DNA from 4 places in the Promicromonospora sp. NPDC059942 genome. Region 3 is predicted to be linked to each of the others. Evidence: riboswitches for the same ligand, from Rfam matches in the RefSeq annotation. Region 3 holds a riboswitch; each other region holds the start of a gene.
The links. A riboswitch is a leader RNA that binds a small molecule or an ion and turns the genes downstream of it on or off. The one in region 3 is predicted to bind S-adenosylmethionine.
Positions count from the first base shown of each region.

Region 1: another riboswitch for S-adenosylmethionine. It lies ahead of ACFV9Q_RS25745 (LLM class flavin-dependent oxidoreductase); the one in region 3 lies ahead of metE (5-methyltetrahydropteroyltriglutamate--homocysteine S-methyltransferase).
Region 2: another riboswitch for S-adenosylmethionine. It lies ahead of ACFV9Q_RS12920 (methylenetetrahydrofolate reductase); the one in region 3 lies ahead of metE (5-methyltetrahydropteroyltriglutamate--homocysteine S-methyltransferase).
Region 4: another riboswitch for S-adenosylmethionine. It lies ahead of ACFV9Q_RS14540 (aminotransferase class V-fold PLP-dependent enzyme); the one in region 3 lies ahead of metE (5-methyltetrahydropteroyltriglutamate--homocysteine S-methyltransferase).

Region 1 covers NZ_JBHWLR010000023.1:61,983-67,742, reverse strand. Annotated here, with positions in the region: SAM riboswitch class IV at 579-690, shown strand; gene ACFV9Q_RS25745 (LLM class flavin-dependent oxidoreductase) at 1,099-2,253, shown strand; gene ACFV9Q_RS25740 (rhodanese-like domain-containing protein) at 2,292-2,732, shown strand; gene ACFV9Q_RS25735 (GNAT family N-acetyltransferase) at 2,729-3,397, shown strand; gene ACFV9Q_RS25730 (O-acetylhomoserine aminocarboxypropyltransferase/cysteine synthase family protein) at 3,394-4,779, shown strand; gene ACFV9Q_RS25725 (LLM class flavin-dependent oxidoreductase) at 4,776-5,760, shown strand, end outside.
Region 2 covers NZ_JBHWLR010000007.1:61-5,820, forward strand. Annotated here, with positions in the region: partial or broken gene ACFV9Q_RS12915 (hypothetical protein) at 1-169, opposite strand, end outside; gene ACFV9Q_RS12920 (methylenetetrahydrofolate reductase) at 363-1,307, opposite strand; SAM riboswitch class I at 1,312-1,428, opposite strand; gene ACFV9Q_RS12925 (carbohydrate ABC transporter permease) at 1,523-2,446, opposite strand; gene ACFV9Q_RS12930 (carbohydrate ABC transporter permease) at 2,446-3,321, opposite strand; gene ACFV9Q_RS12935 (extracellular solute-binding protein) at 3,394-4,638, opposite strand; gene ACFV9Q_RS12940 (hypothetical protein) at 4,854-5,666, opposite strand.
Region 3 covers NZ_JBHWLR010000003.1:491,993-497,752, reverse strand. Annotated here, with positions in the region: gene metE (5-methyltetrahydropteroyltriglutamate--homocysteine S-methyltransferase) at 1-1,869, opposite strand, end outside; SAM riboswitch class I at 1,878-1,981, opposite strand; gene ACFV9Q_RS07255 (type 1 glutamine amidotransferase domain-containing protein) at 2,159-2,863, shown strand; gene ACFV9Q_RS07250 (LysR family transcriptional regulator) at 2,907-3,812, shown strand; gene ACFV9Q_RS07245 (hypothetical protein) at 3,834-4,310, opposite strand; gene ACFV9Q_RS07240 (Cmx/CmrA family chloramphenicol efflux MFS transporter) at 4,521-5,702, opposite strand.
Region 4 covers NZ_JBHWLR010000008.1:39,176-44,935, reverse strand. Annotated here, with positions in the region: gene ACFV9Q_RS14555 (glycoside hydrolase family 3 N-terminal domain-containing protein) at 1-503, shown strand, start outside; gene ACFV9Q_RS14550 (O-succinylhomoserine sulfhydrylase) at 552-1,817, opposite strand; gene ACFV9Q_RS14545 (rhodanese-like domain-containing protein) at 1,814-2,263, opposite strand; SAM riboswitch class IV at 2,562-2,676, shown strand; gene ACFV9Q_RS14540 (aminotransferase class V-fold PLP-dependent enzyme) at 2,708-4,126, shown strand; gene ACFV9Q_RS14535 (hypothetical protein) at 4,130-4,726, opposite strand; gene ACFV9Q_RS14530 (amidase) at 4,840-5,760, opposite strand, start outside.

The DNA of each region.
Region 1 (5,760 bases), on a different contig from region 3:
ATTGGGCCCGAAAACAGCCTGGTTCCGGGCCCAATGACTGGGTAGAAGCGCACTTCTGCGTTGTGGGGGTGTGGGCTCGGCGGTGTCGGTCGATCGCACGAGTTCGGCTGACCGCCCGGCTCGTCTCGTGACCCCGGCCGGTTCGGTGCGTGACTCCGGCTGGTTGCTGACGCCGGCGCGTGAGTCCGGCTGGTCGCCGACGCCGGCGCAAGAGTCCGGCTGATTGCTGACGCCGGCGCAAGAGTCCGGCTGATTGCTGACGCCGGCGCGTGACTCCGGCTGGTCGCCGACGCCGGCGCGTGAGTGAGCGGGGACGGCTAAGCGAGAGTGCGCTACTACCCAGTCATTGCGCCCGAAAACAGCCTGGTTCCGGGCCCAATGACGGGGTAGAAGCGCACCTTGCTCGGGCGGGGTCCGCGCCCGCGTCAGCCAGCGCACCCCACCCCCTGGCGAGACCCTGGTCCCGGGATGTGAGATCTGGGCAAGGATCATTGACTTCTATGGGTTCCATTCGTATCTTCTGTGACATCGAGACCAATCACACCAATCCGATCGGAGAGATGTAGAAAGCCTCGACAGGTCATGAGTTCCGACGCGAAGCCCCGGCTGGTCGGACGGCAACCCCCCGCGCGGGTGGGTGCCCCGGGTGAGGACCAGGTCCACCGCCGCCGGCGGATGACAACACGCGTCGCTCGCCGATGGGCGAGCAGGTGAGGAGAACGACGATGACCCGGAGCGCTGCCCCCGCCGTCTACGTGTCCCTGCCGTCCCGGAACGTCACCGTGCGGGCTGGTGCTGCCCCGCGCGAGGACATGTGTTGTCACTGCTCCTGTCGCTGACGGCGACAGTCCCACACTGACAGCCCCGACGCGCTGACCGGTCGCCACAGGCGCCACCGGCCCGCCGCCCGGACTCCTCTCGGCGTCGCACGCCGAGCCCCGGCCGTATCCGGCCCTCACGTTCCTGACCGGACGTCCCACTCCTGCCCTCTGGCAGCCACGCTCCCGGGTGACCCCTGGACGCCGTCGCGCACCCTGCGCGCGCCGGCCGGGTCCTCCGGGCGCCGTCGCGCAGCCGCAGCCCGAACGGAGCCCCGCCGTGCCGTACCCGTCGCAGCCCACGTCCCTCGCCCCCACCTCCTCCCGTCCCGTCGTGCTCGGCGTGGACCTCACCTCCGCCGGCGCCCGTCCGGGCGCCCACCGGGCACGTGGCCCGGTCGCTCCGCGCCCGTTCGACGGCGAGCGGTTCCTGCACCTCGTGCGGACCGCCGACCGCGGCCTGCTCGACTTCGTCAGCCTCGACGAGGGCTTCCTGCTCCACCCCGGCCGCAGCCAGGTCACGGGACGGCTGGACACGGCCGTCGCCGCGGCCCGGGCCGCGCGGGTCACGGCCGGCATCGGGCTGGTCGCCGCCGTCGACACGGTGCACGTCGAGGCGGCGCACGCCGCCGTCGCGCTGAGCAGCATCGACCGCGCCAGCAGCGGCCGGGCCGGCTGGCAGGCCGTGCGGCAGGGCAAGCTCCCCGAGTCCGACGACGCGTGGGCCGCGCGCGTCGAGCTCGGCATCCGGTCCGTGACCCAGGTGTGGACCGGACGCCCCGGCAGCGGGTCCGGCGCGGTCGAGCTCGACGCCGAGGGACGGTTCCGCGTGGACCACGACGGCATCCGGTTCGCCGTCCGGGGCCGCCGCGCCGAAGGAGACGCGCTGCCGCAGGTGCCCCCGCCCGTCGTCGTCCGCGTGCGCTCCGAGGCCAGCGCGGCGCTCGCCGGCCGCACCGCCGACGTCGCGCGGATCACCGTCACCGACGCCGCGCACGCGGTGCGGCTGCGCCGGCTCGTGCGGGACGCCGCGCTGTCCGCCGGGCGCGACCCCGAGGAGCTGCGCGTGCTCGCCGAGGTCTACGTGGTGCTCGCGCAGGAACGGGCCAGCGCGCGGGCCCGGCTCGAGCTGGTTGAGGCGCTGGAGGGCACGGCCGCCATGGGCGACGGGCTCGTCGTCGCCGACACGCCGGACGAGCTCGCCACCCTGATCGCCGACTGGACCACCGTCGGCGCCGTCGACGGGTTCCTCCTGCGGCCGTCCTCGCTCAGCTCCGACCTCGACACCATCACCGACCACCTGGTGCCCGCGCTCCAGCAGGCGGGCCTGTTCCGCACCGAGCGGACGGCGACGTCGCTGCGCGGCTCGCTCGGGCTGTCGGACGTCGAGGCCGCCGAGCGGGCGCTGCCCACGGGCCGGCTGCTGAGCGCCTGACGACCCGACGAACCACAGACGACCCGGAGGAGACCATCATGACCACCCCTGAGCTGCAGACCCCCGACGCCGCGGGCGCCAAGGTCGCCGGCGGCGCCCTGCTGATCGACGTCCGCTCGGCCGCGGGCCGCGCCTCGGCGGGCGAGATCCCGGGCGCCACGCTCGCGGACCGCAACGACCTCGACGCCTTGTTCGGGCCGTCCGACAACCCGGCGATCACCCTCGACACGCCCGTCGTGATCGTGTGCGGCTCGATCAACGGCTCCGGCCCGGTCGCGGAGGCGCTCGCCGCCCGCGGGTACACCGACGTCTCGCACGTCGACGGCGGTTTCCCCGCCTGGAAGGAGGCGGGGCTGCCCGCGACGGAGGCGGCAGACCGGCCTGCGCCGGAGGCGGACCAGCCCGCGGCAGCCGGGGCGGACCAGCCCGCGACCGCCGGAGCGGACCAGCCCGTGACGGCGCCGAGCGCGGCACCATGACGATCGCGGACGAGGTCTGGGCGGCCCGGTCTACCAGTGGCACGGTGAGCGGCACGGGCGGCAGCGCGCCGAGCGTCGTCGTCCGGCGGGTGCGGGACGACGAGCACCGGGCCGCCGCCGAGGTGCTCGTGACCGCCTACACGCACGACTTCGACATCAGCGACGGCTACCGCCAGTCGCTCGGCGACGTCAGCCGCTGGGCGAGCGAGCACGAGGTCTGGGTCGCGGTGCCGGCCGCCGAGACGGGCGCGGGCGGTGGGGCCACCCGCGTGCTCGGCGTCGTCGTCACCCCGGCGCTCGGCGGGCCGGCGCTGTCGCAGCTCGCCCAGGACGGCGAGCTCGACTTCCGCCTGCTCGCGACGCACCCCGACGCCCGCGGGGGCGGCGTGGGCGAGACGCTCGTGCGGCACGTCATCGAGCTCGCCCGTGACCGGGGCGCCCGGCGCGTCGTGCTGAACTCCGGCGACCAGATGCGTGCGGCCCACCGCCTGTACGAACGGCTCGGCTTCGCGCGCCTGCACGAGCGCGAGACGCGCCTCGTCGAGACGAAGCAGGGGCCCACGCGGCTGCTCGCCTTCGGCCTCGACGTCACAGCCGACACCGCCGCTGACGCGGACCCCGCCGCCGTCACCACCGGCATCAACACCCCGGACGGCCGCCCATGACCGGCTTCGCCACCCGGCAGGTGCACGCGCGCAGCGCGGGGCGGGACGACGCCGGGCGTGCCACCGGCGCGCCCGACACCGCGCCGTCGGCCCGCGTGGTTCCGCGGGCCACGCCCGTCTACCTCACCGCAGGGTTCGAGTTCGAGGAGTGGGAGCAGGCCGCCGGCCACTTCGGCGCGGGCGAGGGGTTCGCGTACACGCGCACCGGCAACCCGACCACGGCCGCCGTCGAGCAGCGGATCGCCGCCCTGGAGGGCGGCACCGACGCCCTGTTCCTGGCCAGCGGGCAGGCGGCCGTCACGGTCGCCCTGCTCGGCCTGGTCGAGGCCGGGCAGCGCGTGCTCGCCGCGTCCAGCATCTACGAGGGCACGCGCGGGCTGCTCCTGGAGAACCTGCCGCGCCTCGGCATCGACGCCGACTTCGTGGACGACGCCGCCGACCCCGCTGCCTGGGAGCGCGCGATCCGCCCCGAGACGCGCGTGCTGTTCCTGGAGTCGATCCCGAACGCGCGCAACGACCTGCCCGACCTCGCGGCCGTGGCCGACGTCGCGCACGCCCACGGGCTGGTGCTCGTCGTGGACAACACGCTGGCCACGCCGTACCTGCTGCGGCCCATCGAGCACGGCGCCGACGTCGTGGTGCACTCCGCCAGCAAGTTCCTGGCGGGGCACGGATCGGTGCTGGGCGGCGTCGTCGTCGACGCCGGGACGTTCGATTTGCGGGCATCGGGCGGGCTGTACCCGCACCTCGTCGCGCCGAGCCGCACGGGCGGGCCGAGCGTGGCCGACCGGCACGGCGGCAACGCGCGCCTCGCGTACCTGCGCGAGACCGTCGCGCCGCGGTTCGGCCCCACGCCGTCGCCGCTGAACGCGTTCCTCGTGGGCCAGGGCATCGAGACGCTGTCGCTGCGCGTGGCCCGGCAGAGCGCGTCGGCCCTGGAGGTCGCGCGCTGGCTGGCGTTCCGGCCGGAGGTGGCGTCGGTGGACTACTCGGGGCTGGACTCCAGCCCCTCGCACGCACTGGCCAAGCGGTACCTGCCGGACGGCCAGGGCTCCGTCTTCACCTTCACGCTGCACGGCGGCGCCCCCGCGGCGCGCGCCCTGGTGGAGGCCGTGCAGGTCTTCACGCACATGACCCACATCGGCGACGTCCGCTCCCTGGTACTGCATCCCGAGAGCACCAGCCACGTCCTGCGCACCCCGGCGGAACGTGCCGCGTCGGGCATCCACCCGGGCACCCTGCGCCTCTCGGTCGGCATCGAGGACCTGCCCGACCTCATCGGCGACCTCGACCGCGGCCTCAGATCGGCGGACGAAGCGGCCCGGCGCGCCGCCGCCGGCACCCCCGACGCGAAGAGCACCACACGCAAGGAGACACCATGACCCGCCAGCAGCACCTCGGCTGGTTCCTGGCCCGCGGCTTCGGGCCGCACGGCTGGGGCCACGACTACCTGGACTGGAACTACGACTGGACCCGGCCCGACCTCTACGTCGAGTCGGCCCGCGCCCTGGAGCAGGCGGGCGTCGACCTGCTGATCATCGAGGACGCCCCGTCGCTCGGCAGTCCCGAGACCATCGACCTGCGCGTGCGGCAGGCGTTCGGCGGCCCCAAGCACGACCCGCTGCTGCTGGCCCCGTACCTGTTCGCAGCGACGCAGCACCTGGGCATCGTGCCGACGGTCAACCCGGCCGCCGTGCTGCCCTACACCGGGGCGCGCCAGCTCTCGACGCTCCAGCACCTCTCGGGGGGGCGGTTCGGCCTCAACCTCGTGACCGACACGGGCAGCGCGCGGCACTTCTCGGCCGCGCCGCCGCTGGGGCACGACGCCGCGTACGACCGCGCCGAGGAGTGGCTCGACGGCGTCCGCTCGCTGTGGCGGTCCTGGGACGACGGCGCGCTGATCGCCGACCCGGGCACCGTCGGGCCCGGCGGTGTCCGGACCGGGGGCCGCTATGCCGATGGTGGCCTGCTGCGCCCGGTGCGGCACCGCGGCGAGCACTACGCGTTCGACGGCCCGCTCAACGCGCTCCCGTTCGCCGACGGCGCGGACGGCGAGCCCGTGATCGTCTCGCCCGGCGGCTCGGGCCGAGGGCTGGCGTTCGCGGGCGCGAACAGCGACGTCCAGCTCGCGCTCGCGCCCCTGACGGAGCGCAGCGTGCGCGACTACCGGGCCAGGGTGCACGCCGCGGCCCGCGCGTCGGGCCGGGCGCTGGAGCACGTCAAGGTGCTGTTCGCGATCAAGCCCGTGCTCGTGTCCAGCCCGCAGGAGGCCGACCGGCTGGTCGCGGCGTCGGCGAACCCGGACGACGGGACGCTGTGGCGCATCGCCGAGCAGCAGTCGAGCGACCTGGAGACCGACCTGA
Region 2 (5,760 bases), on a different contig from region 3:
CGGGAGCCGCGGGCCCGGGGGCGGGGGCGGCGACGGCGGCGGGCGCGGCGATCGTCGCGCCCGCGGCACCGATGCCGAGGACGACGGCGCTACGCAGCAGGTCGCGCCGCCCGAACGCGGCGTGGCTGTCGGGACTGCAGTCGGTGGAGCTGTGGTCGTGTTCGTGCACGGTGGGGCCTCCACGGTTCGGTCGCGCTGTGACGTGCCGATTTCATCCGTAGTATCGGCCGCTCTGCCGACCGGCGGGTACATCACACCCACCCCATCCCCCACACAACATGCCCGCCCAACCCGTTGAGTGCTGGCTATTTGTTGGTTTCGGGCGCGGAAAGCAACAAATAGCCAGCACTCAACGAAGGGGGTTAGGCGGCGGCTCGGCCCGTTAGGCCCACTCGGTCCAGGAGGTCCAGGGCCGGGCGGTGCTTGTTGAACGTGTAGACGTGCAGGCCGGGCGTGCCGGCGTCGAGCACTTCGCGCGCGAGCGCCGCGGAGAACTCGATGCCGTGCGCGTGCTGGGCCTCGGGGTCGACGGCGCCGTCGGGCGCGGTGAGCCGGTCGAGGTCGCGCAGGAGGTCCGCGGGCGCCGCCACCCCCGTGAGCTCCTGGACGCGGCGCAGGCGGCGGGCCTCGGTGGTGGGCAGGATCCCGGCCAGGATCGGGATGGTCACGCCCTCCGCCCGGGCCGCCTCGACGAACCCGGTGTACGAGTCCGCGCGGTAGAAGAACTGGGTGATCGCGAAGCTCGCGCCCGCCTCCTGCTTCTCCAGCAGCCGGCGCACCTCCTGCTCGCGCGTGGTGCCGGCCCCGGGGTTGCCGTCCGGAAACGTGGCGACGGCGATGGCCAGCGGCCGGGCGGCCGAGCGCAGCGCCGTGCTGACGTCGGCGGCGCACCGCCGCTCGTCCACCTGCCGCAGGAGCCGCACGAGGTCCACGCTGGAACGGACGCCGTCGGCCGGGGGGCGCCAGTCCGGCTCGTCGCGCGGCGGGTCGCCGCGCAGGGCGAGGAAGGAGCGCACCCCGGCCTCGAGGAACTCCTCGATCACCGCGGAAACGTCCTCACGGGACGCGCCCACGCAGGTCAGGTGGGCCACCGGGAGCACGGGCGTGCCACGCAGCAGGGTCGCGAGCACCTCGCGCGCGGTGGCCCGGTCGCCGCCGGCCGCCCCGTAGGTCACGGAGACGAAGTCCGGGCGGGCCGCCACGAGCCGCTGCGCCGTCTCCCAGAAGTTGGGCGCGGCATTCGGCCGGCGCGGAGGCATCAGCTCGAACGACACCGTCGGGCGGTGCGGGTGTACCTCGGCGACCATGGCTGCTCCATCGAACCTGGCGTGAGCACCTTGCGTCCCTCGCGCCGCGGCGACGCGGCGGAAGGTCGGCAGGTTGCTGCGGTGTCAGGGAGCCAGGACTCTCGACCGCTCTGGATGGGGTTCGCCACCATGCTAAGCGACCGTCCAGCACTGGGACAGAATTCGTCCGGAGGTCGAGACGGCCCGGTCCACGGTGTGTGGACCGGGCCCGCCCGCTACTTCACCGACCCGGCCACCAGGCCGCCCACCAGGCGCTTCTCGATGATCATGAACAGGATCACCACGGGCACGATCGCCACGACGGACACCCCGAACACGTACTGCCAGGACGTCTCGTACTGGCCCACGAACTTGGTGAGCGCCACTGACAGCGGCTGGTTGCCCGCCGTCGTCAGCAGCACCAGCGAGGCCGCGAACTCGTTCCAGGAGGCGACGAACGTGAACACGACCGCCGTCACGATGCCCGGCCAGACGAGCGGCAGGTTGATCTTGGTCAGGACGGCGAACGTCCCGGCGCCGTCGAGCTGCGCCGCCTCGTCGACCTCCTTGGGGATGCCCGCGAAGAAGCTGTGCATGATCCAGACCGCGAACGACAGGTTGAACGCGGCGTTGACCAGGATCATCGCGACCCACGTGTCGAGGATCCCGATGGCGATGAACTGCCGGAACAGACCCGACGTCAGCACGGCGGGCTGCACCATCTGGGTCACGATCACGAGGAACAGGAAGAACAGCCGGCCCGTGAACCGGAACCGCGCCGTGTAGTAGGCGGCGGGCAGCGCCACGGCCAGCACGAGCAGCGTGGCGCACAGCGAGATCACCAGGGTGGAGATCAGGTTCTGCGCCAGCGGCGTCTCGGGCGTGGACCACATCGTGACGTAGTTGTCCCAGTGCCACTCCGTGGGGAAGTAGGTGGGGTCGACCGACCTGATCTCGGCCTTCGTCTTCACGGAGCCGAAGAACATGATCAGGTACGGCAGCAGGAAGACCACCAGCACCACGAGCCCGGCCAGCAGCCGGAGCAGCAGCGACCCGAGCGGCACCTGGTCCGTCGTGTACTTCCGCACCCGCCTCCGGTTGTCCGACGGCGGCCGGGCCGCGCTGTGCGCGGTGGTCCCCGGGTCGGTGATCGCGGTCATCAGACCTCCTCCAGGGGGCGGACGACCCGCACGTAGACGGCGACGATGGCGATGACCACCAGGAACGCGATGACGGACAGCGCGCTGGCCAGGTCGATCTGCCGCTGGTTCTGCATGTACTTGAAGATCATCGTCATGACGGTGTCGGCGTCGTACCCGGGGATGGACCCCGTCATGACGCGCAGGATCGGCAGCGAGTTGAACACGTTGATGATGTTGATCAGCACCGCCACCGAGATGGCGCCCCGCAGCTGCGGCAGCACCACGCTGAAGTAGGTGCGCGCCCCGCTCGCCCCGTCGATGCGCGCGGCCTCCACGGTCTCGCCGGGCACCGTCTGGAGCCCGGCGAGCACCGTGTAGGTGGTGAACGGCAGCGACACGAACACGGCGACCGCCATGGCCCACGCGAACGCGGTGCCGGGGTGGCGGGTCCAGCCGTAGCCCTCCGGCGTGCTGATCAGGCCGACGTCCACGAGGAACGAGTTGATGATGCCGAAGTACGGCTCCAGGCCGTAGTGCACCACGAGCGTCGTCATGACGACGCTGGAGGCCCACGGCACGATGACGGCCATCCGCACCAGCCTGCGGCCGGGGAACGCCTTGTTCAGCAGTGCCGCGAGCGCCAGCGACCCGATCAGGGTGCAGGCCACGACGACCACGACCCACACGACGGTGCGGCCGAGGATGGGCCAGAAGTACTGGAAGCCGATGACCGTCGCGAAGTTCGCGAGGCCCACTCCCCCGTCGTCCAAGCCGCTCTGGCTGATGTCGCGTGTCGAGTTCCAGAACATCAGGCCGACCGGGAACAGGACCACGGCCGCAATGAGTGCGACCGCGGGCCCGATCCACGGCAGGGCCTTCAACAGGTCCTTCACCAAGTTCCCCGTGCTTTCGGTTCGGCGTTGCGTGTGGTCAGCCGTGCCGGGCACGGCGGTCGGTGCGGGGCGTCAGCCCGCGTCGACCTGTCCCTGGATCTCGGTCAGGACGTCCTGCGCCGACTTCTTCCCGTCGAGCTGGCCGAAGAGGGCCTTGAACGCGGAGTCCGCGGCCTGCCAGTCCGGGTTGGTGCTCGGGTAGAACTGCGCGTCGGGCAGCACCTCGAGGAACGGTGCGAGCGCCTCCTCGCCGGCGAGCTGCTCGGAGCCCGAGAGGGTGGTGGGCAGGAAGCCCTCGGCCTGGACCCACGGCACGTAGACGTCGGCGGAGTAGAAGTAGTCGAAGAAGGCCGTGATGGCCTCCTGCTTGTCGCCGTCGTTCTGGAACGCCATGAGGTGGTCGGCCACGCCCAGCGTGAACGGCGAGCCGTCCTCGGTGGGGATGGGGTGGATCGAGTACTCCAGGTCCGGGTTGTCGGACTCGATCTGCCCGACGCTCGGCGGCAGGCCGATCTGCATGCCGACCTTGCCCTGGACGAAGATGTCGAACAGCGGGCTGCGGTCCGTCGCGCCGGCGTCGGCCTGCGTGGCGCCCTCGTCGATCATCTTCTTGGCGAACTCGGCACCCGGGAGGTTCTCGGGGGTGTCGATGGTGATGGCCTCGGCGTCGCCGAAGGTTCCGCCGCCGCCCCACAGCCACACTGCTGCCTCGGCCTGCGCCTCCTCCGAACCGAGCGGCATGCCGTAGCCGGCCACGCCGCCGCCGAGCTCCGAGACCTTCTTGGCGGACTCGAGCAGTTCGTCCCAGGTGGTGGGGACCTCGGCGCCGGCCTCCTCCAGGAGCGCGTCGTTGACGAACAGCGCGCGGGCGGAGGCGATGAACGGCAGGCCGTAGGTGGTGCCGTCCACCTGGGCGTTCTCCAGGAACGTGGGCTGGAAGTCGGCGTAGGTCTCCTCGGAGGTGACCTCCTCGACCGGGTACAGCAGCTCGTCCGCGGCGAAGCCGGCGAAGGGGCCGCCGTTGTAGATGTCGGGTGCGTCGCCGCCCTGGATCTTGGTGGCGATGACGGACTCGAGGTTGTCCCAGGACTCGACCTGCAGGTTGACGTCGATGTCGGGGTTCGCCTCCTCGAATCCGGCGATCACGTCGTCCCAGTTCCCCTGGGTGGCGTCGGAGTAGCTGGGGACGAGCAGGTCGAGAGTCGTCCCGTCGCCGGTCGCCTCCCCGCTGGACCCGCCGAACCCGCAGGCCGTCAGTCCGGTCGTAGCGGCGAGCGTGATCGCCATGATCCCGCCAAGCCTCTTGTACTGCGCCATTGCCGTCCCTCTCCTTCGTGGTGGTGCAGGTCACGTTTTCACTCGGGTCGGAATCTGTCAATGGTTCTAACAAACCTGTGACACACGGGTGACACAGCGTTTCCAGACCTGCCCCTGGGGCAACCGAGAGGGAGCAAGAAGGGCCGCAGCCTGCGGCTGCGGCCCTTCTCCTGGTGTGTCTCCGAGCCGACGACGAAGCACGCCGACCCTGGTGATCAGCAGCCGCATCCCCCAGGGACGCCCTGCGCGATCCAAGCCTGCGAATCGGCAAACCGGGAGGTCCCGGGGTAGGTGACCTTCCACCATCCCTTCCGGGACGTGACGACCGTCGAGATTCGAGCGTCGGACCCGATCCTCAGGTCCCGCACGAAGGTGGCGCGCTTGTCTCCGTACGGGCCGTCGGCGTCGAACGAGAGGATCGCGGCGCCCGAACGGAGCCGCAGCCACGACATGGATCCGTCATCGGCGATCCGCATCACGCGCGTCGTCGCATTGATCCGCGCGGGTCGGCCGTCGGTCGCCTGCGTCGAGATGGACCCCTCGGTCCAGGTGCTGCGCCGGAACTGCACCGTGTTGGCGTTGTTCACGTCGATGTGGTGCCGGACCCTCGTCCCGTCGGGCTTGCGCACCACCGTGAAGATCTCGACGCCCGCGCGGTAGGTCCCGGGGTCGATGGTCCCGGTGAAGTTGATGCTTCCCCGCGTGAGCATGCCGGTGCTGCTGGTGCGCTTCAGCTCGATGGTGCGCCTACGCACCGGCTGGCGGTCGATCTTCTGGAGCGTGACCTGAGCCTCGGCTCCGAGCAGGGTCCCGCCGGACGCCTTCAGCGCGACGGAGTACCTGAACTTGGCGGACGCGGGGTTGAGTTCCGGGTAGGAGACGCTGCCGTCGATGGTGGCGCCTCGGGCGAACATCGACGTGGTGACCGTGGTGCCCTGGCGCTTGTGGACGTCGACCACCGGCAGCGACGCGGCCTGTGCCGCCGGGGCGACGACCAGGCCGCCGGCGAGGAGGGCGGTGGAGGCCACCAGTGCGACCAGACCACGGCTGAGAAGAGAGCTGCGAGACGTGCTGTGCAGAGACATCGTGCTGTTCCCGTCTTTCGGAGGATGCCCGCCCCGA
Region 3 (5,760 bases):
CTCGTCGCGCAGCGCCAGGGCGACCTGGTCGGCGGTGTCGCCGAGGGCCAGGTCGTCGCGCACGAACGACCAGGCCAGGATCGTGACCGGGCCCGTGAGCATGCCCTTGACCGGCCGTGACGTCAGGGACGCCGCGTACGCCGTCCACTCGACCGTCAGCGGCGCGGGCCGCGACACGTCGCCCCACAGGATCGGCGGCCGCACACAGCGCGAGCCGTACGACTGCACCCAGCCGTTGACCGTCGTCGCGAAACCGTCGAGCTGCTCGGCGAAGTACTGCACCATGTCGTTGCGCTCGGGCTCGCCGTGCACCAGCACGTCCAGGCCCAGCTCCTCCTGGAGCGCGACCGTGCTCGCGATCTCGGCGCGCATCGCCGCCGTGTAGTCGGCGTCCGACAGCTCGCCCCGCACCCACGCGGCGCGCGTGCTGCGGATCTCCGAGGTCTGCGGGAACGACCCGATGGTCGTCGTCGGCAGCGGCGGCAGGTTCAGCCGCGCCTGCTGCGCGGCCGCCCGCTGCGCGTACGGCGCGCGCTCGACGTCGGCCGCGGTCAGCGCGGCGGTCCGCTCGCGCACCGCCGGGACGACGACGCCGGGCGCCGCCGCGCGCGAGCGCACCGCCGCCGTCGACTCCGCGAGCCGGTCGGCGACCGCCGCCCGGCCCTCGGTCAGCCCGGTGGCCAGCGTGACGACCTCGGCGACCTTCTGGTCGGCGAACGCGAGCCACGACTTCAGGTCGGCGTCGAGACGGGGCTCGTCGGCGACGTCGTGCGGCACGTGCAGCAGCGACGTCGAGGTGCCGACGGCCACTGCCTCCGCGCCCAGCTCGGCACCCAGGCCCTCCAGGAGGGTCAGGCGGGCGTCGAGGTCGGCACGCCAGATGTTGTGGCCGTCGATCGCGCCCGCGACCAGGGTCTTGGTCTCCAGGCCGGGGACCGGTCCGGTCGGCGCGGCACCGCGCACCAGGTCGATCGCGATCGCCTCGACGTCGGTGCCGGCCAGCAGGGCGAGCCCGTCGCCGGCCTCGCTGCGCAGGTCGCCGTACGGGGCGGTGACCAGGATCGCGGGGCGCTCGGCGGCGACGCCGTCGGCCCCGGGGGAGAGCTCGGTCGCCAGCGTGGCGTAGGCCCGGCGGACGGCGTCGGCCACCTCGTCGAAGGGGACGTCCAGCAGGTCCGTGACCAGGGCCGGCTCGTCGAGCTGCACCCAGGGTGCACCCGCGGCGGCGAGCGCGCGCAGCAGGTCGGCATAGGCGGCGACGACGTCGTCCAGCCGGTCCAGGGGGCGGAAGCCCTCGGGGGAACCGTCCGCGGGCTTGCTCAGGAGCAGGAACGTCACCGGGCCCACGAACGCGGGGCGGGTCACGACGGCCTGGCCGCCGTCGGCCGGCTGCGCCAGCTCGGTGAACTCGCGCACGGCGCGGTCGTCGACGAACCCGATCGGGGTGTCCGGACCGATCTCCGGGACCAGGTAGTGGTAGTTCGTGTCGAACCACTTGGTCATCTCGAGCGGCGCGTTGTCGCCCTCGCCGCGCGCCACCGTGAAGTAGGCCGAGAGGGGCAGGCGGCCCCCGTCCGCGGTGAGCCCGGCGAACCGGTCGGGCACGGCGCCCAGCAGGGCGACGGCGTCGAGCACCTGGTCGTAGTACGAGAACGAGCCGGGGACGGCAGCGTTGCCGGCGTCCAGGCCCAGGTCGACGAGGCGGCGGGCGGTGGTCAGCCGCAGGTCGCGGGCGGTCGCCTCCAGCTCGTCGGCGGTGGTGCGGCCGGCCCAGAAGGACTCGACGGCGCGCTTGAGCTCGCGCCTCCGGCCGATGCGCGGGTAGCCCAGGATCGTGGCGGTGGGAAGGTGCGGGTTCGTGACTGCCATGCGTATCAGCTCCATCGGACCTGGCGTTAGCACCTTGCCCCGAGATTGGCGCCTCGGAGGTAGGTTGCTGCGGTGTCGTGGAGCCAGGACTCTCGACCGCTCTGGATGATGAGACTTGATCGTAGGCATGCCCGGGATGTGGTCGGCAAACCGTCCACGCCTCGGACAAATCGGAGCCATAAGTTTGGTGATGGATCCGCCTGACCGTTTCGGCATCCGGTGATGGATTCTGACGTTCCCCGAGGACCGCACCCAGCGGGCAGCTCCCCGAACAGATCGGAACCACACCATGTCGAAGATCCTGATGGTCGTCTCTGCCGCGAACAGCCTGCGCCTGGCCGACGGCACCGAGCACCCCACCGGCTACTGGGCCGAGGAGGTCGCCGCCTCCCACCGGGTCCTCACCGCGGCCGGCGCCCAGGTCGACGTCGCGACGCCGGGCGGCGTCGCGCCCACGGTCGACGCGGTCAGCCTCGACGAGCGCGGCGGGGTGCCCGCCGCCGACGCCGCGGAGTTCCGCGCCTACCTCGACGGCATCGCCGGCCAGCTCGCCCACCCGCTCACGCTGGCCGACGTGCGCGGCGACGACTACGACGCGATCTACGTCCCGGGCGGTCACGCCCCCATGGCGGACCTCGCGCACGACGCCGACCTCGGCCGACTGCTGCTCGCGGCGAACGACCGGGGCACGACCGTGGGCGCGCTGTGCCACGGAGTCGCCGCGCTGCTCAGCGCCCAGGAGCCGGACGGCACCTTCGCCTACGCGGGCCGGGCGCTCACCTCGTTCACGGACGAGGAGGAGCGCCAGGGCGGCCTCGGCGACGCCGCGCCCTACCTCGTCGAGTCACGGCTGCGCGAGCGCGGCGCCGTCGTCCAGGTCGGCGCACCCTGGAGCAGCACCGTGGTCCAGGACGGCAACCTGATCACCGGGCAGAACCCGCAGTCCAGCGCGGCCGCCGCGGAGGCGGTGCTCAAGGCGCTCGCCGCGCGCTGAGCCCGGCTAGCCTGTGGGCAGGACGACGACGGAGGGGGTGCCGGTGCCGGGTCTCGACCTCCTCGCCACGTTCCTGGAGGTCTACCGCACCGGGTCGCTGTCGGCGGCGGCCGAGCGGCTGGGCGTGAGCCAGCCCGCCGTCACCGGGCAGCTCGCCCGCCTGGAGGAACAGCTCGGGACGCGCCTGTTCGTGCGGTCGCGCCGGGGCGCCGCGCCCACGGAGCGCGCCGTGGCGCTGGCCGCCGAGGTGGGGCTCCACGTGGACGGGCTCCGGACGGCGCTCGGTCCCCGCGACGTCGAGCCGGCGGCGCGGGGGCTTGTCCGGATCGGCGGGGCGGCCGAGCTGATGACGGTGCGTGTGCTGCCCGCGCTCGCGCCGCTCGTACCGCAGGGCCTCCAGCTCCGGACGACGCTCGGGCTCGGCGACGAGCTGCTGGCGGCGCTGGCGGCCGGCCACCTCGACCTGGTCGTGTCCTCGGTGCGCCCGCGGCAGGACGCCGTGGTGGCGACGCCGCTGGTCGACGAGGAGTTCCTGCTCGTCGGGCCCCCGGCCCTCGCCCACACCGTGGACGCGGGGCGTCTGGCAGCCGACCCGGTGGCCGCCCTGGCGCACCTGCCGCTGGTCGCCTACGCGGAGGACCTGCCGATCGTGCGCCGGTACTGGCGCAGCGAGTTCGGCCGGCGGCCGCCCAACACGACGGCGGTGGTGGCGCCCGACCTGCGCGCCGTGCTCGCCGCCGTCACCGGCGGTGCGGGCGTGTCCGTGCTGCCGCGGTACCTGGTCGCGCCCGCCCTGGACGCCGGGCAGGTGGTCGAGCTCCACCACCCCGAGGCGCCCCCGTTGAACACGCTGTACCTCGCGGGACGCCGCGGCGTCCCGCACGGGCCGGCGGTCGCCGCCGTCCGGGCGCGGCTGACCGAGGCCGCCGCGGAGTGGGGGAGCCTCTAGCCGGTCATGTCGTCGGGCCGGTCACGCCCCGGCGCACTCGCCGCTCTCCACCGGACCCGAGAGGCCGACGAGCGGCGGGTATGCCGAGACCCGGAGCTCCCAGCCGGCCGGGTCGGTCGCCGTCACGTAGGAGTCGCCCCCGTGCTCGGCGTGGGTCACGTCCGAGAGCGGGTCGAACCCGTGCTCCTGGAGCACCGGGTCGAGCCCGGCGGCGAGATCGGCGAGGCCGTCGCTGGGCTCGTACAGGTCGCCCTCGCCCAGGCTCTCGGCGAGGAAGAGCACGCACTCGCCGTCCGGCTGCTCGGTGAGGGACGGGAAGCGGTCCTTGGCGGTCCACTCGACCTCCGGGACGGCCTCCTGGAGCGCGCCGAGGACGTCGTCCAGCGCCGCCGTGTACCGCTCGGTCGCGGCCTCGCGTGCGGGGGCCGGCTCCGCGGGTCCGGCCGGGACGTCGGGACCCGCGGAGCAGGACGCCAGCACGGCGGGGAGAAGCAGCACCGCGCAAAGTGCCCGTAGGGGGAACAGGGGCCGCATCCGTCTCCTCGTTCGTGCTCGACGCCGTCGTGCCGGGGACGCTACCAGGCACGACGGCGTCGCGGTCAGAATGTCGCCGCGGATTCCCCGGGCACGCGACGGCTCCCGGCGGTCTCCGGGGAACACGTTGCACAGCCGAGGAGGTAACGCTCAGCTAGCACTGCTACCTCAGCGTTACGCCCTCGGACGCGTGACGTCTTCCCCGAGGCCTGCCGGGTGTGCGTGGGCTGTCGCCCCGAGCGCGACGGCCACCGCCGTCAGCGCCGCGCTCGCCGCCAGGGGCCCGGCGGGCCCGAGCGCCACCACGGCGCTCCCGCCGAGCACCGGACCGGCGAGCGCGCCGAGGTTGAGGGCGACCGTCGAGAACGCGCCGCCCAGGGTCGGCGCGCCGTGGGCCGCCGCCATGGAGCGGGCGATCAGCGTGCCGCCGACGGCGAACGACAGCGCGCCCTGCACCGGCGCGAGCACCCACGCCGCCGCGGGGATCGGCGCGAGCGCGGCCCACAGGACCCATCCCGTGAGCAGGGCCGGGCCGGCGATCACGAGCAGGCGCCCGCCGTGCGCGTCGGCGAGCCGGCCCGCGGCCGAGACCCCCGCGAAGGCGCCCAGGCCGAACAGGGCCAGCACCACCGGGACCAGCGCGGACCCGAGGCCCGCGCCGTCGGTGACGACGACCGCCAGGTAGGTGAACGCGCAGAACGTCGCGCCGTTGACCAGCACCCCGAGCGCGAGGTGGTGCAGCAGGCGCGGGGAGCGCAGCGCGGCGAGCTCGGTCCGCAGGTCCAGCCGGGCGCGCGGCGCCTCGGCGTCGAGCCGTACCGGCGTCAGGCGGACCACGGCGACCAGGGCCGCGGCCGAGACCCCGGCGATCGCCCACAGGGCGGACCGCCAGCCCCAGAGCTCGCCCAGCAGCGCGCCGGCGGGGACGCCGGCGACCAGGGCGAGCGTCGTGCCGCCGAGGATCACCGCCAGCGCCCTGGCCCGCCGCCCGGCGGGGACGACGGCCTGGACCGTCGACAGCGCGACCGCGAGGAACCCCGCGTTGGCCACCGCGGCGAGGAACCGGGTGCCGAGCAGCACGGCGAAGCTGTCGGTCAGTGCCCCGGCGACGTGCGCCGCGACGAAGACGAGCAGGCAGGCGGACAGGGTCCACCGGGGCGGCAGGCGACGTCCGACGGCGGCCGTGAGCGGCGCGCCGACGACCATTCCGACCGCGAAGCCCGAGGTCAGGTAGCCGGCCTGGGCGAGCGAGACGCCGAGGCCGGCGGAGATGCCGGGCACGAGCCCGGCGAGGACGAATTCCGACGTGCCTTGCGCGAAGACCGCGACCGCGAGCACGTAGAGCAGGACAGGCATGAAGAACTCCGAAGGGTGGAGGGAGACGGGTAGGCCGGGACGGCACTACGGGCCCTTC
Region 4 (5,760 bases), on a different contig from region 3:
GGGTGCCCCGCGAGGAGAAGTCGATGTCGCTGCAGCCCGGCGACGCCGCGGTCGTGGAGAAGGTCTGCGCCGAGATCAGGACCTGCGTGGTCCTGGTGGTCTCGGGGCGGCCGCAGGTGCTCACCGACCAGCTCCGGTCGATCGACGCGCTGGTCGCGTCGTGGCTGCCGGGCACGGAGGGCGCCGGCATCGCGGACGTGCTGTTCGGCGACCGGAAGTTCACGGGCAAGCTCCCGGTGTCGTGGCCGCGGTCGGCCGACGACCCGGTGGTGAACGTCGGGGACAAGCACTACGACCCGCTGTTCCCGTTCGGCTGGGGCCTGTCCACGGGCGGCCGCACGTCGCACCACGACGAGCAGCGGCTCGCGCTGCAGAACGAGGTGCTCGACCCCGCCACAGGCGTCCCGCCGGCGGCGGCCAAGGCGATCGCGACCTCGGACGTGGCGCTCCTGGAGGGCCACGAGACCCAGGCGACGCGGATCCTCAGCCGGGCCGGGAGCTGACGAGGCGTCGAGGTCCGGCGGTCGCGTCGACCGCCGGACCCCGACGGCCTACCCCGCCGAGGACAGCGCCTGCTGGACGTCCTCGATGATGTCCTGGACGTCCTCCAGGCCCACCGAGAGGCGGACCGTCGTCTCCGCGATGCCGACGGCGGCCCGCCCCGGCGCCCCCAGCTTGCGGTGCGTGGTCGTCGCGGGGTGGGTGATCAGGGACTTCGCGTCGCCGAGGTTGTTCGAGATGTCGACCAGCCGCAGGGCGTCGAGGAACGCGAACGTGTGCCGCTTCGCGGCGTCGTCGTCCGTGCCCGCGGGGACCGCCAGGTCGAACGTCACGACGGTGCCGCCCCCGCTCATCTGCGACCGCGCCAGGTCCGCCTGCGGGTGGGAGTCGAGGAACGGGTAGCGCACGGTGCCCACGGCGGGCAGCTCCTCCAGGGCCTGCGCGACGGCGAGGGCGCTCGCGCTCTGGGCCGCGACCCGCACCGGCATCGTCTCCAGGCCCTTGAGCAGGGTCCACGCGTTGAACGGCGCCAGCGACGGCCCGGTGTTGCGGATGAACGTCTGCACGGGGCCGGTGATGTACTCCGTGGAGCCGAGGATCGCGCCGCCCAGCACACGCCCCTGCCCGTCGATGTGCTTGGTCGCCGAGTAGACGACCACGTCGGCGCCCAGCTCCAGCGGCTTCTGCAGCAGCGGGGTGGCGAACACGTTGTCGAGCACCACCGTCGCCCCGGCGGCGTGCGCCAGGTCCACCACGGCGCGCACGTCCACGATGTCCTGCATCGGGTTCGACGGCGTCTCGAAGAACACCACGTCGGCGGGCGTCGAGAGCGCGTCCTCCCACTGGGACAGCACGTGCCCGTCCACGTAGTCGGTGCGCACGCCCCACTTCTTGAAGATCTCCTCGAAGATCACCACGCTGGACCCGAACAGCGCCCGGGCGGCCACGATCCGCGAGCCGGAGCTCACGAGCGCGGCCAGCGACGTGAACACCGCGGACATGCCGGTCGCGGTCGCGTAGCAGGCGTCGGCGCCCTCGAGCTGGCGCAGGCGCTCCTCGAAGGTGTGCACCGTCGGGTTGCCGTAGCGCGAGTAGACGAACCGGTCGACGTCGCCCTTGAACGCGGCCTCGGCCTCCGCGGCGTTGTCGTAGACGTAGCCCTGCGTGAGGAACAGCGCCTCGCTCGTCTCCTGGAACTCGCTGCGCTGGTGGCCGCCGCGCACGGCGAGCGTCGCCGGGCGGACGCCGTCAGGGAGCGGCTTGCGGCCGGAACCGCCGGGGTTCGCGCCGGGCGGGTAAGCGCCGGTGACGGTCACGCGGGGCCCGCCGTCCACGGCAGGCCGGCGACCTTCCAGCCCTGCTGGTCCCGGACGCCGTCGGCCCCGGGCGCACCCTCGAAGCCCTCCAGCACGTTGTACGACGGCGCGATGCCCGACGCCGTGGCGAGCCGCGCCGCCGCGATCGAGCGCTGGCCGGACCGGCACAGGAAGACGACGGGCCCGCCGGAGACGCCAGCCGCCTTGAGCTCCTCCAGGAACCGGGGGTTGGGGCGGCCGCCGGCCTGCACCCACTCGGCGAACACGGGCTGCTTCTCCAGCGAGGCCGTGTCCGGGATGCCGATCGTGCGCCACTCGCCGTCGGTGCGGACGTCCACCAGCGTGGCGTCCGGGTCGCCGGCGAGCAGGTCCCAGGCCTGCTGGGGCGTGATGTCGCCGGCGTAGCCGTCGGCCGGTCGTGCTTCGACGCGCGCGGGGTCGCTCATGATGCTCCTCCATCGGTCGTGGCGGTAGCACCCTCGTCCGTCCTCCGCTGCTGCGGGGAACGCTGGGTTGCTGCGGCGTCGTCGTGCCACGTCACTCGGCCGCTCGGGATGGTCGTTGCCAACCCTACGACATGGTGTCCGGTGGGTGGAACAGTGTCTCGACAGGCAACCCGACCAATTCAGTAGGAAAGCCGGTTCTCGCTACCGTGACGACGATGCCGCGGCCCGCCCAGAACGTGGGACCAGCATCTGAGACATGCGTTGACAGGAGTTTTGCCCGCAGCACAGGATGGCCGCAGGTCATGAGCGCCAGCGTCAAGCCCCGGCTCGCTGGCCGGCAACCCTCCCTCCGCGGTGGGGTGCCCCGGGTGACGACCAGGCCGCGCGCAGCCCGCGTGCGGCAAGCGCGGGGGAACCTCCCCCAGGACTGTGCTGGAGGACGCCATGTCTGCTCCCACTCTCAGCCGTGCCACCGCGGTGACCGACCTCGCCCCGCTGCGCCCCGTCGTGGGCGGCGGGACGCTCGTCCCGCTCGTGGACGGCACGCAGGTCTCGTACGCGAACCTCGACGTCGCCGCGTCGGCCCCGGCCCTGCAGGCCGTCGCCGACCGCGTCACCCAGGTGCTGCCGCTGTACGCCAGCGTGCACCGCGGCGCGGGCTACCTCTCCCAGGTGAGCACGGCGCTCTACGAGACCGCGCGCCGCACCATCGGCGCGTTCGTCGGCGCCCGCGAGGACGACCTGACGATCATCACGCGGAACACCACCGACTCCCTCAACCTCCTCGCCGGCTGCGTCCCCGCGCAGGCCGACGGCGAGCCCGGCCGCGTGCTGGTGCTCGACGTCGAGCACCACGCGAACCTGCTGCCCTGGCAGCGCACCACCGGCGCGACCGTGCTGACCGGCGGTGCCACCGTGGCCGAGACCGTCGCCCAGATCCGGGAGGAGCTGGCCGACGCCGCCGAGGACCGCCCGTACGCCCTCCTCGCCCTGACCGGCGCCTCGAACGTGACCGGCGAGTCCCTCCCGATCGCCGAGATCGTCGCCGTCGCCCACGAGTTCGGGACGCGCGTGGCGCTCGACGGCGCCCAGCTCGTGCCGCACCGCCGCATCTCGCTGGAGTCGACCGGCGTGGACTACCTCGCGTTCTCCGGGCACAAGACCTACGCCCCGTTCGGCGCCGGCGTGCTGGTGGGCCACCGCGACTGGCTCGACGCGGGCACGCCGTACCTCGCCGGCGGCGGCGCCGTCCGCCGCGTGCGCGTGGGCGGCACCGACTGGCACGAGGGACCTGCCCGCCACGAGGCCGGCTCGCCCAACGTCATCGGCGCGGTGGCGCTCGCGGCGGCCTGCGAGGAGCTGGCCGCGCTCGACCCGGCCGAGGTCGTGGCGCACGAGAACACCCTGCGCCGCCGGCTCGTGTCCGGGCTCGAGGCGATCGACCGCGTCGAGGTCGTGCGGGTCTGGGCCGACGCCGTCGACCCGGTCGGCGTCGTCACCTTCACCGTGACCGGGTACGACCCGGGCCTCGTCGCCGCCTACCTGTCCGCGGAGCACGGCATCGGCGTCCGGGACGGCCGCTTCTGCGCGCACCCGCTGCTCGGCCGGCTCGGGTTCGACGCCGGGGCCGTGCGCGCCTCGGTCGGCGTCGGCACCGCGGGCGAGGAGATCGAGCGCCTGATCGCCGCCGTCGGCAGCCTGGTCGAGGACGGCCCGCAGGCTGGGTACGACGTCGTCGACGGGCTGTGGGTCGTGACCGACGACCCGCGCCCCGTGCCCGAGGGCTCCGGCCTCGCGGGCCTGCTGGCGACGGCAGCCCTGGGCTTCGACGAGGCCTTCGGCTGCCTCCCGGACGAGGACTGACGGCTACAGCGCCAGCGCCACGCAGATGCCGCCCATGGTGAGGTCCAGCCCGATGCACCACAGCGCGAGCGAACGGTTCACCACGACGTCACGGCGGTAGTGCACCACGTCCCACCCGGCGTGCGCGGCGAGGGCGAGGCCCGCGAGGGCCAGCCCGAGCCGCGGCTCCAGGAACAGGGCCGCCGTCGCGACCCCGAAGAAACCGGCCATGGCGGCGGCCTGCGGCCACGTCGCGCGGCGTCCGCGGGCCAGCCCGATGCCGGCCAGGACCAGCCCCACCAGGACGAACGCGATCCAGCGCGGCGTGTCCAGCAGCTCGGACGCGACGGGGATCGCGGACGCCAGGAGGGCGACGAGCCAGGCCGTCCAGCGGACGCCGGTCACGGCGGCGGCCAGGTAGCGCAGCGTCGCGACGCCGATCGCGGTGGTCGGGTCCTCGGCGACGGCGTCCTGCCAGGTGCCGCCCACGATCGCCGTCCCGCCCACCAGCAGGGCGAAGCCCGTCAGAATGCCGAGCACGATCCAGGCGGTGTTGGTGGGCCAGGTCCCGGTCCACCGGCTCGGCCGCGCGGGCGCGGTCGTCTCGAACGTCTCGGCCATGGTTCCGTTCTCCCTGTCCCGGCGCTGCGGCGCCGTCGCGGTTGGATACCCACTAGGGGTACCCAACCACGCGTCGCCGGGCCGCGGAACCATATTCGGCCACCACCGAAGTGTCAGACCGGGAACGCCTGCGGGCGGGGGAGCGCCGCCTCGATCTGGGCCGCCAGCGCCAGCAGCGTGAGCTCGCCGCCCGGCCGGCCGATGATCTGCACCCCCATCGGCAGCCCGGCCGGCGCCTCGGCGGTGGGCGCGGTCCAGTGGGTCGGCACGGTGATCGCGGGCAGCCCGGCGACGTTGAGCATCGACGTGAAGGGCGTGTACTGGCACTGCTGCTCGAAGTTCCGCTCCGGATCCTCGGCGTCGTACCAGCCGATCGGCCGTGGGGTGAGCGCGAGCGCGGGGGTCACGACGGCGTCGTAGGCGCTGACCTGCGCCACGAGCGAGCGCTCGAAGCCGGTGAGCGTCCGCACCGCCTCGGCGAGCTGCCGGGCGGGGACCGTGCGGCCGGTACGGATGAGCCACTGCGTCAGCGGCTCCAGCTTGTCCAGGGTCTCCGGGTCGTCGATCGGCACCGCCGAGGCGCCGCCCATCCACAGGGTCCGGAACGCCGGGGCGTACTCGGGGGCCGCGGCCAGCGCGAACTCCTCGACCTCGTGCCCCCGGCCGGCCAGGGCGCCCACCCCGGCGTCCAGCGCGGCGTGGGCCTCGGGGGAGACGACGATGTCGTAGAAGCCGTCCCACGCCGACGACGTGGTCACGCCGATCCGGGCGAGGCGACCGGGGTCGCCGGCCTCCTCGGCAGGCAGCTCGGCCCGCTGCGCGGCCGCGAGGTAGGCACCTGCGGCGTACGACGGCGCCCGCAGCGTGTACGGGTGCGCGACGCCGCCCCCGGCGCGCCGCGGGAGCATCGCCTCCAGCAGCAGGGCGGTGTCGGCGACGGTGCGCGAGATCGGCCCGTTCACGACCAGCCCGCCCAGGGAGTCGACGCCGCTGCCCGCGGGCAGCAGCCCGCGCGTTGGCTTGAGGCCGACGAC